3 regions of the Furfurilactobacillus sp. W61-4 genome follow, and region 3 is predicted to be linked to each of the others. Evidence: predicted binding sites of a transcription regulator. Region 3 holds the regulator's gene; each other region holds the start of a gene.
The links. Region 3 encodes LexA, which represses DNA repair genes until DNA is damaged. Its sites were predicted from a motif close to CNAACANNTGTTNG; they were not measured.

Region 1 (4,497 bases), on a different contig from region 3:
GCTCAAGAGCGGATTAAATATGAGTTCTACCGGGTTAAAATCGGCGAAGTTGCGCGCAATCTTCAGAATTTATTGGTCCCCATTGTGTTAGATTATCCGACCAGTGATGTATTGAAGATTACGGCAGCAAAACCACAATTGGAGCAGCTGGGCTTATTTTTATCGCCATTTGGACACAATTCTTTTATTGTCCGGCAGCACCCAACGTGGTTTATTGAAGGCCAAGAAGCGTCTACGATTCGTGAAATGGTGGATTGGGTGCTCAGCGATCGACAGTTGACCGTTGCCAAATTCCGCGAAAAAACAGCGATTATGATGAGCTGTAAACGGTCAATTAAGGCCAATCATCACTTAGATGAGCGCCAGGCTAAAGCTTTATTACATGATTTGAGTCAGACGGAAAACCCATTCAATTGTCCCCATGGTCGGCCAGTGTTGGTTCATTTCACGAATGCTGATATGGAAAAAATGTTTAAACGGATTCAAGATTCTCACGAGTCTTGGGCTGAATTTGATGAACATGAATTTTAATTAGCTCACGAAAGGGTCACAGTATGTATGAATATCTAGTTGGTCAAATTACGGAAGTTACACCCACCCATGTCGTTTTGGAAGTTAACGGGGTGGGGTATCTGATTCAAACGGCCAATCCTTACCGCTTTCAAGTTGATGCGGAGACGTCAATTCGGATTTACGTCCATCAGGCAATTCGGGAGACCGAAGTGAGTTTGTTCGGGTTTGTTGATCAAGCGGAAAAACGGCTGTTCTTAAAACTATTGAACGTTTCTGGGATAGGGCCTAAGAGTGCGTTAGCCATTTTGGCTAATGAGGATCACGATGGCCTGGTGAACGCAATCGAAACAAATGATATTACCTTTTTGACTAAATTCCCGGGGATCGGTAAAAAAACGGCGCAACAAATCGTCTTGGACTTGGCCGGCAAGTTAGCTGATTTAGGGATAGACCCAGTAGCCGAGGCGCCAGTTAATGCTTCAGATAACGGAGCCTTAGATGACGCACTGGCCGCCTTAACGGCTTTAGGGTACAGTAGTCGTGAAGTTAAACACGTCGCAAATAAGCTCGCAAACCTAGAACAGTTAACGACCGATCAGTACCTGAGTGCTGCCTTGCGGGAATTAACCCACGCGTAGCCAAGGCTATCATGCGTAAGAGAGGAGGGCTGAATCATGGACGATGAATTAATGTCAACGCAACCTACAGATGATCAAGAGGCTTCATTAGAACGTTCTTTACGGCCAACGACCCTGGCTCAATATATTGGTCAAGAGGCGGTTAAACATCAATTAAGCGTCTATATCAGCGCGGCGACAAGTCGGGAAGAATCATTGGACCATGTTTTGTTGTACGGACCGCCTGGTTTAGGTAAAACTACCTTAGCGATGGTCATTGCTAATGAGATGCATGTTCAAATCAAGACGACCAGTGGGCCAGCGATTGAACGACCTGGGGATGTCATTGCCCTATTAAACGAATTACAGCCCGGAGATATTTTATTCATTGATGAAATTCATCGTTTGCCTAAAATTGTCGAAGAAATGCTGTATTCCGCAATGGAGGACTTTTTTATCGACATTGTCGTGGGGCAAGGGCCGACCGCCCACCCCGTTCATTTTCCGTTGCCACCGTTTACCCTAATTGGGGCAACCACAAGAGCCGGGTTGCTATCGGCACCACTTCGAGATCGTTTCGGAATTGTTGAGCATATGGATTATTACACGACGGCCGATTTAGAAGAAATTACGTTACGTTCTGCGGATATTTTAGCTACTCGGATTGTGAAGACAGGGGCCCATGAAATTGCGCGTCGCTCTCGGGGAACGCCACGGATTGCTAACCGTCTATTAAAACGGGTCCGTGATTTCGCCGAAGTTGCCGGTCAATCGGCGATCGATGCAGCAATGGTCGATCATGCGTTAACTGTGTTAGGTGTGGATGACTGGGGACTAGATGAAGTAGATTTAAAGTTATTGGCAACCATGATTAAGTATTACAATGGCGGCCCGGTTGGCTTAACCACTTTGGCAGCCAATATTGGCGAAGAAGCGGATACGATTGCCGAAGTCTATGAACCATACTTATTGCAAGCGGGGTTGATTAAACGGACGCCTCGGGGGCGAATAGTGACCACGACGGCTTATGAGCACTTAGGTCTACCAAAACCGGAGGCTTAATCAACGGAATCCATTTGGCAAGGGTTCGTAAGTTTGGTACAGTACTCTACAGAGTAAATTAAATGAGGTGGATGAATTGACAAGTTTAGTGAAGTTCGATTTATTGGGTGCAAATGGTGCCGCTGGTGGTAGCCTTTGGAGCACTGTTTTGATGGTTGTTTTGTTTGTAGGGGTCTTTTATTTCTTTATCCTACGGCCTAACCGCAAGCAACAAGAGCAACGTAAAGAGATGATGAACGGCATGCACGTTGGCGATCACGTGGTCACAATTGGTGGTCTACACGGCATTATTGATTCAATGGATGCTGCCAAGAAGATCGTGACCATTGACGTAGATGGGATCTACTTACCATTTGACCAACAAGCGATTCATCACGTTGAAACACCAGCGACAACGGCTACAGCTAGCGCTACTTCAGCAACGGCAGCCAGCGAGGTCACAACTGAAGCTACAAGCGCCGCAGACAGCGTTGCTGATTCAGCCGCAGACTCAACGACGGTGACCAGTGCTAGCGACACAGCAAGTGAAGCTAGTGACAGTCAGGCTAACTAGTTGCTAGGCAAGTTTAAATATGTGAATCATCTGTGATCATCGTATTCTGCGATGATCTTTTTTTGATTTAACTAGGATCGCTGGTGAAGAGAACGTACGTTTGCTAAAATGAGTCTATCAAGTTATCACGAGGAGCGTTGACAATGGCGGCCTTCATTCAAGTTCCGGTGCAGGTCGATACCAGCCGGAAAATTATTCATGTGGATATGGATGCGTTCTACGCATCTATTGAAGAGCGTGATGAGCCACAACTAAAAAAACAACCATTGATTATTGCCCGCGATCCCCGGCAAACCGGTGGACATGGAGTGGTTACGACGGCAAATTATCGGGCCCGCGCATTAGGTGTCCATTCAGCCATGGCGGCCAACGAAGCACAAAAATTAGCCCCTAAAGCTATTTTTAAACGACCAGATTTCTCAAAATATCGAGCGATTTCTGCGCAGATTCACGAAATCTTTCATGAGTATACCGATCATATTGAACCAATTGCCTTCGATGAGGCCTACCTAGATGTCACTCAGAATAAACAGCACTTTCAATCGGCGGTTGCATTGGCGCACCAACTTCAAACAGAAATTTGGGAAAAGGTCCATTTGACTTGCTCCACTGGTATTTCTTACAACAAATTTTTAGCTAAACTTGCTTCTGACTATGCCAAACCCGTGGGGGTAACTGTCGTGTTGCCCGGTGACGCAGAGCGATTTTTGGCACCGTTGCCGATTGAAAAATTTCGCGGGGTAGGCAAAAAAACAGTGCCAAAGATGCATGATTTAGGTATTCTAACGGGCGCCGATTTGTTGACTTGGTCTGAGACTGATTTGATTCAGCGTTTCGGTAAACTAGGTTATGGATTATATCGGCACGTTCGTGGTAGTGACGATCGTCCAGTCGAGTGGCAACGCACGCGTAAGTCGATTGGCCGTGAAGAGACCTTTGATCAACCCTTGAACAATGAAACAGATGTCAGCGATCAGTTGCAACATTTAGCGAACGATTTGACGGCGCATCTAGATGCCCAACAGCGTCATGGTAAAACGATTGTTCTCAAAGTTAGAGATGCAGACTTTAACACGGTGACGAAACGACAAACGCAGACTGAGTACTATGAAAATATGGCGACTCAATTGTATGAGGTTGCTAAAGATTTATTTGATGTCACGGCTGATTTAACTAAAGGAGTCCGTTTGTTAGGCATTACGATGACCAACCTTGATCCGTTAACATTTGAAAATTTAAGTTTGCCATTGTTCTCACCGGCCTCGTCCAAGGCTTTTTAAGGTTCCTACCACCGGAGGCACTTTGTAATCGGCGCGGCACTTCGTTATACTTGCAGATACCAGATTGACAAGAGGGGATTCATGCATGGATGTTCAAAAAGTGATTTTTGAGGAAATTAAACGTAAACAGATTATCATGGTTCATCGTCATCAACGACCAGATCCAGATGCGGTTGGTTCACAAGTGGGATTAGCAACAATTTTACAGACGGCGTTTCCAACCAAGCAGATTTACATCGTTGGTAAACAAGTCCCAGGGTTGGCTTGGCTGGGTGAAATGGAGTCCGTTAGTGATGAATTGTTTGATGAAGCACTTATCTTGGTGCTAGATACCGCCAATGAGCCGCGAGTTGACGATCAGCGATGGCGACGTGGGCAAGAAGTGATCAAAATTGATCACCATCCTGATGATGAACCTTTTGGTGATCTTAGCTGGGTGAATGAGACTGCTTCCTCGACATCAGAAATGGTG
Region 2 (4,497 bases), 320 kb from region 3:
CGCAAAAATGGCGCATATGCACGGTGCTGCACGAATCGTATACGGCGAACAAATGCTGCAGCTAACATTACGTCCATATAAGTACATTCTGATTGTACTTTTAATCATGCTGATTGCTTTCGCCTTGGTGCCAATGCCGCAAGCAAAAGCCACTCGTGTTAACACTGATAATGACATGGTTGAAGAGAAACAACCAGCGCTTAGTGAAACCTTACGTTATCTTTGGCATAATAACGCCTTCAAAAAAGGGGTCTTTACCCAATTTATTTACGCTGGTCTACAGACCACGGTTTGGTCTTTCACGATTCGGCTAGCCTTGAACATTAACCCTAAGATTACCGATAGTGCTGCTTCAACCTTCATGATTTACTCGTACATTGCCTGGTTCATTGGAAAATTAATCGCCAACTACTTTATGAGTAAATATTCAATTACTGGAACCTTAGTCGCCTATTCGTTACTCGGAGTTTTATCCTTAATCGTTACCTTCACGGTTCCCAATATGATTGCAGTTTACGCCGCTATCATGACTAGCTTTTTCTTTGGTCCAGAATGGCCGACAATTTATACCCACACATTAGATCAAGTTCATGAAAAGCAACATACCGAAACAGCCGGCGCAGTAATCGTAATGGCGCTAATCGGTGGGGCAATTGTACCAGCTATCCAAGGGATCGTTTCTGATTTGTCGGGCTCCATGCAATTTTCTTTTGTCGTACCCGCACTGTGCTATTTATACATTACTTTATACTTTTATTTCGAATACCGTTACGAAAAAGCACATCCACAAACAGTTCAAGAGCACTGATTAATCAAACAACGCTTTAATTTCGTTTCTAATCTGGAAAGACAAAACGCAAAGTCGGTACAAAAGACTTTGCGTTTTTTGTACCTAAGAAAGTGGATTCGGTTTGTTTAAAAAAATAATGAAACGCCTGAAATCCACCTCGTGCCCTGTTTTTATGGTAGGCTTGTTCTAATACATCAGGAGGCTTGTGCCATGGTTCAACGTCAAACATTAATTTCTTTTATTCAACCCCCCGTTAGTTTGTCTAGCTCAAATATGCCAAACTATGTGGATGGTACATACGACTTATTGGTAACTTTAGCCGATCATGATCATTGGGATGAAGCAGCGATTGCCGCGTTAGCCAAACAGATTGCGCATCAAGTTAACGACACCAATCTGGCAACCCAATTTGACACATGGCGTGCGGCTAGCATCCAGGCTGGCAGTCCCTTGTTCTCACAACTATTTTCGGCTAGCACCCTTTCCGCCGCCGATAAATTAGGCCACGTCTTGACCACGCTTGGCGCTCACTTAAACCAGACCACTGGCGATTTAATCTTAGATCGTGACTTTGCCGAACAGTTGGCACCCAACGACGCTTTTTGGGGCCAGCTATCACAAACGGTTCGGACGGCGTTTCCCAATGGATTAGCGCTGGATGATTCAAATACGCGAATTGTTCATCAACTGCGTTATTATATTGATGCACATAACGTCGCTTATATTCGACAGAATTTTCAACAAACTGGGCAAACTGACCTAGAAGCCCTGATTAATTTTGATCAAGATGCGCGGCGACACGGTCAAGCTAGTAGTCAAGCTAGTTCATCAAGACTACACAATAAGGTGCCTGAAATGTTAGCCCGCGGTGTTTTACCAGCATTGCCCACCGCGAACTTTAAACGGTTAGTCAATTTTCACAGTGAATTCATCATTACACCTGTGCCCATACCAACTTTTTTGGTTGTTCCCTTGGCACAACTAGCGACGGTCACAGATGTCCCCAATTATGTTCGTAACTTAACGATCGAGGAGCGAAACGCCATTATCAACGGGGCTTCGTTCAACTATGCGGATCATAACGATTACGGTCAAACAGATAGTGTGCACGAATTATTTGATGTTCACTATGGTGATAATGATCCAATGGTTCGGCGTTTAGCCATGAAACCCTACACTGCTCCGCGTAGTGAACCCGCTGCAATCACATTGTTACAACAGCAATATGATGCCGCCGTTGAACAAGCCAACCATTAATGCACTCTGCTAAGCTTATTTTTAAGGGCTTGTGACATGAGTATATGTGAGACGAACATTGCCTCAATAATGCGCGCCAAGCTACGGCCAATTCCATCCAACATAACTAGCATTGCTTCCCGAGAGTTCGGGAAACAGTGCTATTTTCGTTTTGGCAAAACGGCGTTATGTTACAGCCCCATTTTTGTGCCATTCATATTTTTTAAAATGGTTACTCTTGACATAAGGGAACATATGTTTGTATTATCAACACATACTTAGCCCGATGTGAGGTGATCTTAATGGACAAAACGTATGACTACGACGATCAAAAAGAACCGCACGGGGTCTTCTTTTTGATTGATAACAAATCTTTTTACGCCAGTGTTGAAGCGTCGATGCGTGATTTAGACCCCTTGATCACGTGTTTAGTGGTAATGAGTGAACAAGCCAACACAAATGGCGGGTTGATTTTAGCAACTTCTCCGGAAGCCAAACGTCGCTATGGACTAAAAGCCAATGTTTCGCGCCAACGAGACTTACCGCAAGATGAAGATATTCTCGTCGTCCCTCCGCGTATGAATCTATACATCAAGCGTAATTTACAAATCAATAATATTTATTGTCGCTTTGTGGCCGACGAGGATTTGTGGCCCTACTCCATTGATGAATCAATCCTAGATTTAACCCACTCCTGGCGTTTATTTGGTGACCGGCCGTTGACAGTTGCTCATTTGATCCAAGATACTATTCGACGCGAACTGGGACTTTATGTGACGGTTGGCATCGGTGAAAATCCCGCTCAAGCCAAATTAGCCCTAGACCTGTATGCCAAACACGCGCCTGATCTAATTGGTGAAATCCGCTATCAGACGATTCCTGAAAAAATCTGGCCGATCACTAAACTTGATGATGTTTGGAGCATTGGCCGGCGCACTGCACAACACCTCAATCGAATGGGAATTCACTCTATGGACGAGCTTGCACATTACAATCCTTACGCCTTAAAGGCCGAACTAGGGGTGATCGGAACCCAATTATTTGCCTTATCTTGGGGGATTGATCGCTCACAATTACGGCAACTTGTTCCGGTTCATGAAGCCAGTATCGGCAACTCCCAGGTGCTTCCACGTGACTATAATAATCAGAATGAAATTGAAACCGTCATTAAAGAAATCGGCGAACAAGTAGGCGCACGATTGCGCCACCATCACCAACTCGCCGGTTGCATCACCCTTAGCATCGGGTTTTCTTATGCCGCCAGTGAAACAGACGGACGTGATGGTTTTCACCAAGCCATGCGAATTGAACCAACCGACCATAATCAGCCACTGGTCGCGGCGTTATTAACCATTTTTCACGATCACTGGGCGGGCCAAACAATACGTAATGTTGCGGTTTATACCAGTTATCTGCGCCCCAACACCGGCCAACAGCTTGATCTGTTTGTCGATCCTCAGCGTCAACAAAAAAATGAACGGTTTGAAGCCATGGTGGATTATCTGCGTGAACGTTTCGGATTCCGGTCCGCAATCTTTGCCCGCAGCACATTGCCTGGTGGAACAGCAACCAATCGGACAGCGTTGGTGGGTGGCCATAACGGAGGCAACGCTTATGACTAATGATCTCAACCTTATCTGCGACCGTATTGACGCCCTATTCGTCCGTGCACCACGGGTTCGCTATTGGTTACTTATCGTCGATGATTCTTATGATCAAACTTACAATTTCTTTTTTGAATCTCGCCAACAGGCACATCGGACCCGATCGACACCATTGCATACAATCGAACGCCATGATTTAGGCTATCTGGAAACCATCATCAATGGTATCCAACAGCATACGCAACTCACGCAACACTTTAAAGGTTTTACTGGTCAGCGCTGGCCACGCTCCCAGCGAATCATTCAACGAAAGAAAGATGTCGATGAAGAACGAACCTTATAAATATGATCCTAAAGTCGTTCAAGCGTTCTTTGATCATGATTATGTCGATCGTGGGATGCTTAAATGGCAGGGATATTATCTTTCTGATCATACAAGTGCCCTTAAAAAAGAAGCGGCAGTTAAGCACGAGCAACACCTGGCCAAGCCACAGCAAAGCGCCGTCACCATTACAACAATCTTGGCGCAAGCATTTGCCAAACGCCAACAGGTTAGCATTCAATGCCTCTCCCACCGCAGCGATGGACAACTCATGGCTGATATTACGGGCACCGTGCTTGGTTATCAAGAAAATGATGTCTACTTAAGTCATGATCAACATGTCGCCATTAACGAAATTCGTCATGTCGAAATTTTACTCCAGCACAAATAGTCCGGTATCCTCATACTAAGAACCGCATTGCAATAAGCTAATTACCACGTTCAGAGCTCCTGGTATATCCAATCGTTAAAGAAAGCGCTTGCAATACCAACCATCGTAATGTAACATGATGCTCATAAATGTTATGTTATATTTATCGATGAAA
Region 3 (4,497 bases):
TAACAGGAAATTAACCCGATCGTAAGAGGCGTTGCCGCGCTCCATTGTGTTAAATAGTTGTCCAATCGCAAACATTGGCCATACCAGCATGCCTACATAAGCAATAAAAGTCACTAGTTGACCAACCGTGATCACTTGCGTCGTCACATAGCGACCGCCAAGAATAATTGTTGCGACATATGACAGACCAATAATCACGGTGATTAACGGATCGAATAGTGCATCTAACAAGTTAGTTCGCCGATTGATGGCAATCGTCTTAGTAACTTGTTGCTCAAAGTCAGCTTCATCTTCATGCTCCTGACCAAGCGTCTTGATCACTTTAATGCCTTCAATACTCTCCTGCGCTTTGTTGTTCAAATTCGAGAAGGCAGCCTGTGATTCGCCAAAAGCTAGATGAATCTTTGTTCCTAAGTAACGGGCGACCAATGCAATTAGCGGTAACGGCAAAACTGCAATGATCGTTAACCGCCAGTTGACTAGCGCCATCATGGCAATCAGCGTCGTCCCTCCGGTAATGATCGAATCGGCAAATTGTAAAATCCCCCCACCGGCAACCCGTTGGATAGCGGACAAATCATTGGTTGCATGCGCCATTAGATCACCGGTTCGGTATCGCTGATAAAAAGCAGTATCCATCACCATAAAGTGAGCATATAAGCGTTCCCGCAAGGTTTTTTCTAACTTGGCGGCGCCACCCCAAATCGATATTCGCCACAAATATCTCGCTGCATATGCTGCTATTGCAATAACTGTCATTAAGAGAAGATCACGGATGAGTCGTCCACTCGTCAAATGCTGCCGATTCATTAAATCAACTAAATCCCCGATAATTCGTGGCGGGATAATCCCTAGCACAGCCGTCATCAATAGACCGAACACACCCCAAAAATAGAGGCGTCGTTCTTGCTTAAAATACCACGCTAATTTTCTAAAAATTGACAAAGTGATCCCTACTTTCTTAACGACCAAGGTGAAATCAGTCTGGGCTAGGCGCAGACAGCGGGCTTGTGTAACTAGACAAAAAAACGGACAGAAATTAATCCGCCCGTTTAATCAATTACATTAACATTAGCTCTTACGTGATTGTGCCTGCATTGTTGCTAGCATCTGCTTCAGCTTCTTTTCAGAAGGCTTTTGCCCCATTTGTAGCATCATGCTGCGTAACATGTCTTCAGTAATCGGAGGATTGTTCTTCAGGTAGTTTTGCATATAACGGCGTGCAAAGAAAAAGCCGCCAATTACACCGGCGATCGCGGCAATAATCACGATCAAAATCCATAACCCAGTCGACATCAAGATACCCCCCTTTACAATAATGATTTACATCAAACTATATTACACAAGTAAGGACCGCTTGAAAACCCTTTACCTATAAAAAGATCCTAAATTAATCATCACGCAGTCCTTTATCTCGCTGAACTTTTTTAACCTTTTCTGGGGTCACCTCATTACCGTCATCGTCAAACACCTGTAACATTTCAACCTGTGACTTAAACGCTTTTCTGAAGTTGGCAAGAAATTCTTGCCGCAATTTCTTTTGTTCGGCTTTTTCAGCTTCAGATAATCCGTCACTTTTCTCTTTGTGAGCCAATTCATTTATCCGTGCGCGCAGTTTTTCTGCATCCATTGCTGGTCTCCTTTACTGGCGGATCGGAACATCCACCATCAATATTTAAATTTTATTATACGCTTGGTTTCCGCATTTCCCAAAAGATTCATCGCTGACCGAACATTTGTTTGACCCAACGTTTTTCATGTGCTAAATTTGATGTATCAGCAAGTGTTGAGAAGGTCAAACTTCCTACCCACCTTGGGTTTAATCAGCAACATCATGCTAGAACTTAATGTTCGTAAAAAATCCAATGAGGTATCAGAAATGTCAAAGAATGCAGAAAGTAAACAGATGGCGGTCCTTCGTTTCATCTACGACCGGGTCAGCGAGAAAGGTTATCCGCCGACTGTCCGTGAGATTGGCGAGGCTGTTGACCTATCCTCAACTTCGACGGTGCATGGTCATATTGACCGCTTACAAAAAAAAGGTCTGCTCGTCAAAGACCCAACTAAACCCAGAGCCATTGAACTAACCGATGACGGTTTAAGCGCATTAGGTGTCTCAACAACGCCTAATGAAATCCCCTTACTCGGTGTGGTCGCCGCTGGTGAACCAATTTTAGCAGTTCAAGAAGCGACGGACTTCTTCCCGATCCCGCCAGAATTATCTGACTACGATGGCGACCTTTTCATGTTAACGATTCGTGGAGATAGTATGATCAACATGGGCATTTTGACTGGCGATCGCGTGATCGTTCGTCGCCAGCAAAATGCGGATAATGGTGATATTGTCATTGCCATGACGGACGAAAACGAAGCCACTTGTAAACGTTTCTTCAAGGAATCGGATCATTACCGCTTGCAACCCGAAAATGACGAAATGGCGCCAATTATTCTAAACAATGTGACCATTTTAGGTAAAGTTGTTGGTTTATACCGAGATGCCATTTACTAGTCCGCTCCATTTATAAACAGAGCTAAACAAAAAATCCTTCCATTTAGTGGAGGGATTTTTGTTTACTCATCATTAAAAACATCGCTTAGTTATTGGATATCACCGGTGTAGGTCGTGTGTGGCAGATCATTAAAATCCAGGGTCTTAATGGTCAGCGCATCGGTGACGTAAGTTGTTGCACCTTGAATCAACATCAAATTGACTAATCCCGACTTTTCATGTAACAACACAACGGGCTTCCCTTGAGCCACTGCATAGCCGATTTCAAATGCTGTCCCACTATCAACCGAATCATCAATAAAATCTGCCACCGCGACAATCGCATCTGCAGCATTTAAGTGGTCTAAATCATGTTGATACGCCGTTGTTTGCCATGCCTCACTGCCAAATGTTAAATCTGGAAATTGTGATAAGCGTGGACTAAAGACGTCCCCAACGGTTTTATTATCCGCAAGCGCTTGTTCAACCCGCTTAACCCGATCGATTTGTGCTTCATCAAAAAATGGACTAGCTAAATAAATTGAATTCAATGTGTTGCCTCCTCAAATTAGTATCGCCATTATATCAAAAGACGAACATCTGTGTAAACTAAAACTCAATTGTTTTTAGTTTACCCTCATTTAAAAATAATTTGCACTGGTTAAACTAATTATCGTTCTAATTCAAGAACATTATGATTAACAACCGCTTCTTTTAAAAAACAATGATTTGGTTACCTAACCAGACACACTAATCCTAATTGTAAAAAGTTCACTTTTTACTTAAGAGTTAACATGGTAAAATAGCTTCAGCAAAAGTTACGGAAAGAGGATTTGGCATGATCTATTTAACAGTTTTTGGCGGCATTGCCCTAATTTTGGCGATTTTTTATTTACTCAATTCTATCCAGAGTTATCACACTTGGCGATTTGCCACTCTTTTAGTGGTTATTTTTGCCCTTGCCACCGGCTATGGTGCAATTCATTTACCGGCTCAACATCGCCAGGCACAACAACAGGCCAAGAAAGCAGCCGTTTCCCAGAAAAAAAACAGTTCGCAAACAAAGGCCGCTCAGCAATCCTCATTAACTAAGGCCGCCTCAACATTTAACCCTACTGGAACCGTCATTAACGGCGAAACGGAATCACAAAAGAGTGCGGCCCGTGCTAACGCTGAACAGCAGATGACCAAGCAACTTGGCACGGCTTTCGCCAATTTTGGGAAAGTAACTTTTGCGGCTGATAGTAAAACATATACCATCACGCCAACTAATGCTGATACGGTTAAGGCGTTAGAAGCACTTGAGGCGACGCCAAGCCAAGCTGAACAAGCACAATGGCCAACATTAACAGAAAATTTCAGAAAATCGTCAGCCAACGTCAGCAAATCACTTCAGGCCGATTACACGATTAACTTAGTTAGTCCGGACCAAGATGGTAAAGTTCTTTACAGCGCCAAAAATGGACAAACGGTCACTGATTTCACAAAATAAAAACGGCTAGTGTCAACTTCATCGCGTCAAAAAAGTGAGCTAATTCCTTACCAAACAGGAATTAGCTCACTTTTCTTCTTTGCTTAGCAACCGCTTAGCAGCGGCCTAAATTAAGGAGAGTACAGGAATTGAACCTGCGCGCCCGCTCAACACGGGTTCGACGGATTTCGAGTTGTAACCTGACGGTTTGAATGTCGCTGGATTATTGATTTAACAGCATTATTGGTGCGATTGAAACGGTTGAAATTGGCTGAACTTAGATGAAATGGTACTGAATTGGCACGCAAATATACTTGGTTGGTCGTCATTGGTTGGCGGCCTTTTGGAATCATTCAAGTGCAAGAAGCCCAAACTAGTAAACTAGAATTCCGGATTCGATACTACTTTACATAACGTGTTAAATATTCGATGACCCCCAGCTTGTCCCATTGAATTTGCGAACTATTGCTTGATAAAAATAATTTTCTAATTTCCCGACTGTCAACATTTCTCTCAGTTGCAACCCAAAGCTGACTCA

Region 1: the regulator LexA is predicted to act here: its motif matches at 2,835-2,848, upstream of dinB (DNA polymerase IV).
Region 2: the regulator LexA is predicted to act here: its motif matches at 2,275-2,288, upstream of AC27FN_RS02475 (Y-family DNA polymerase).

Annotation. Positions count from the first base shown of each region.
Region 1 covers NZ_BAAJNZ010000004.1:60,697-65,193, reverse strand. The annotation lists gene mutL (DNA mismatch repair endonuclease MutL) at 1-531, shown strand, start outside; gene ruvA (Holliday junction branch migration protein RuvA) at 555-1,151, shown strand; gene ruvB (Holliday junction branch migration DNA helicase RuvB) at 1,185-2,192, shown strand; gene yajC (preprotein translocase subunit YajC) at 2,269-2,745, shown strand; gene dinB (DNA polymerase IV) at 2,889-4,025, shown strand; gene AC27FN_RS06005 (DHH family phosphoesterase) at 4,111-4,497, shown strand, end outside.
Region 2 covers NZ_BAAJNZ010000001.1:500,413-504,909, forward strand. The annotation lists gene fucP (L-fucose:H+ symporter permease) at 1-808, shown strand, start outside; gene AC27FN_RS02470 (DUF3114 domain-containing protein) at 1,001-2,047, shown strand; gene AC27FN_RS02475 (Y-family DNA polymerase) at 2,329-3,648, shown strand; gene AC27FN_RS02480 (acetyl-CoA carboxylase) at 3,641-3,973, shown strand; gene AC27FN_RS02485 (hypothetical protein) at 3,954-4,343, shown strand.
Region 3 covers NZ_BAAJNZ010000001.1:184,126-188,622, reverse strand. The annotation lists gene AC27FN_RS00980 (ABC transporter ATP-binding protein) at 1-945, opposite strand, end outside; gene AC27FN_RS00975 (YneF family protein) at 1,072-1,296, opposite strand; gene AC27FN_RS00970 (DUF896 domain-containing protein) at 1,391-1,630, opposite strand; gene lexA (transcriptional repressor LexA) at 1,880-2,509, shown strand; gene AC27FN_RS00960 (nucleoside 2-deoxyribosyltransferase) at 2,599-3,039, opposite strand; gene AC27FN_RS00955 (hypothetical protein) at 3,327-3,980, shown strand; gene AC27FN_RS00950 (RNA-directed DNA polymerase) at 4,361-4,497, opposite strand, start outside.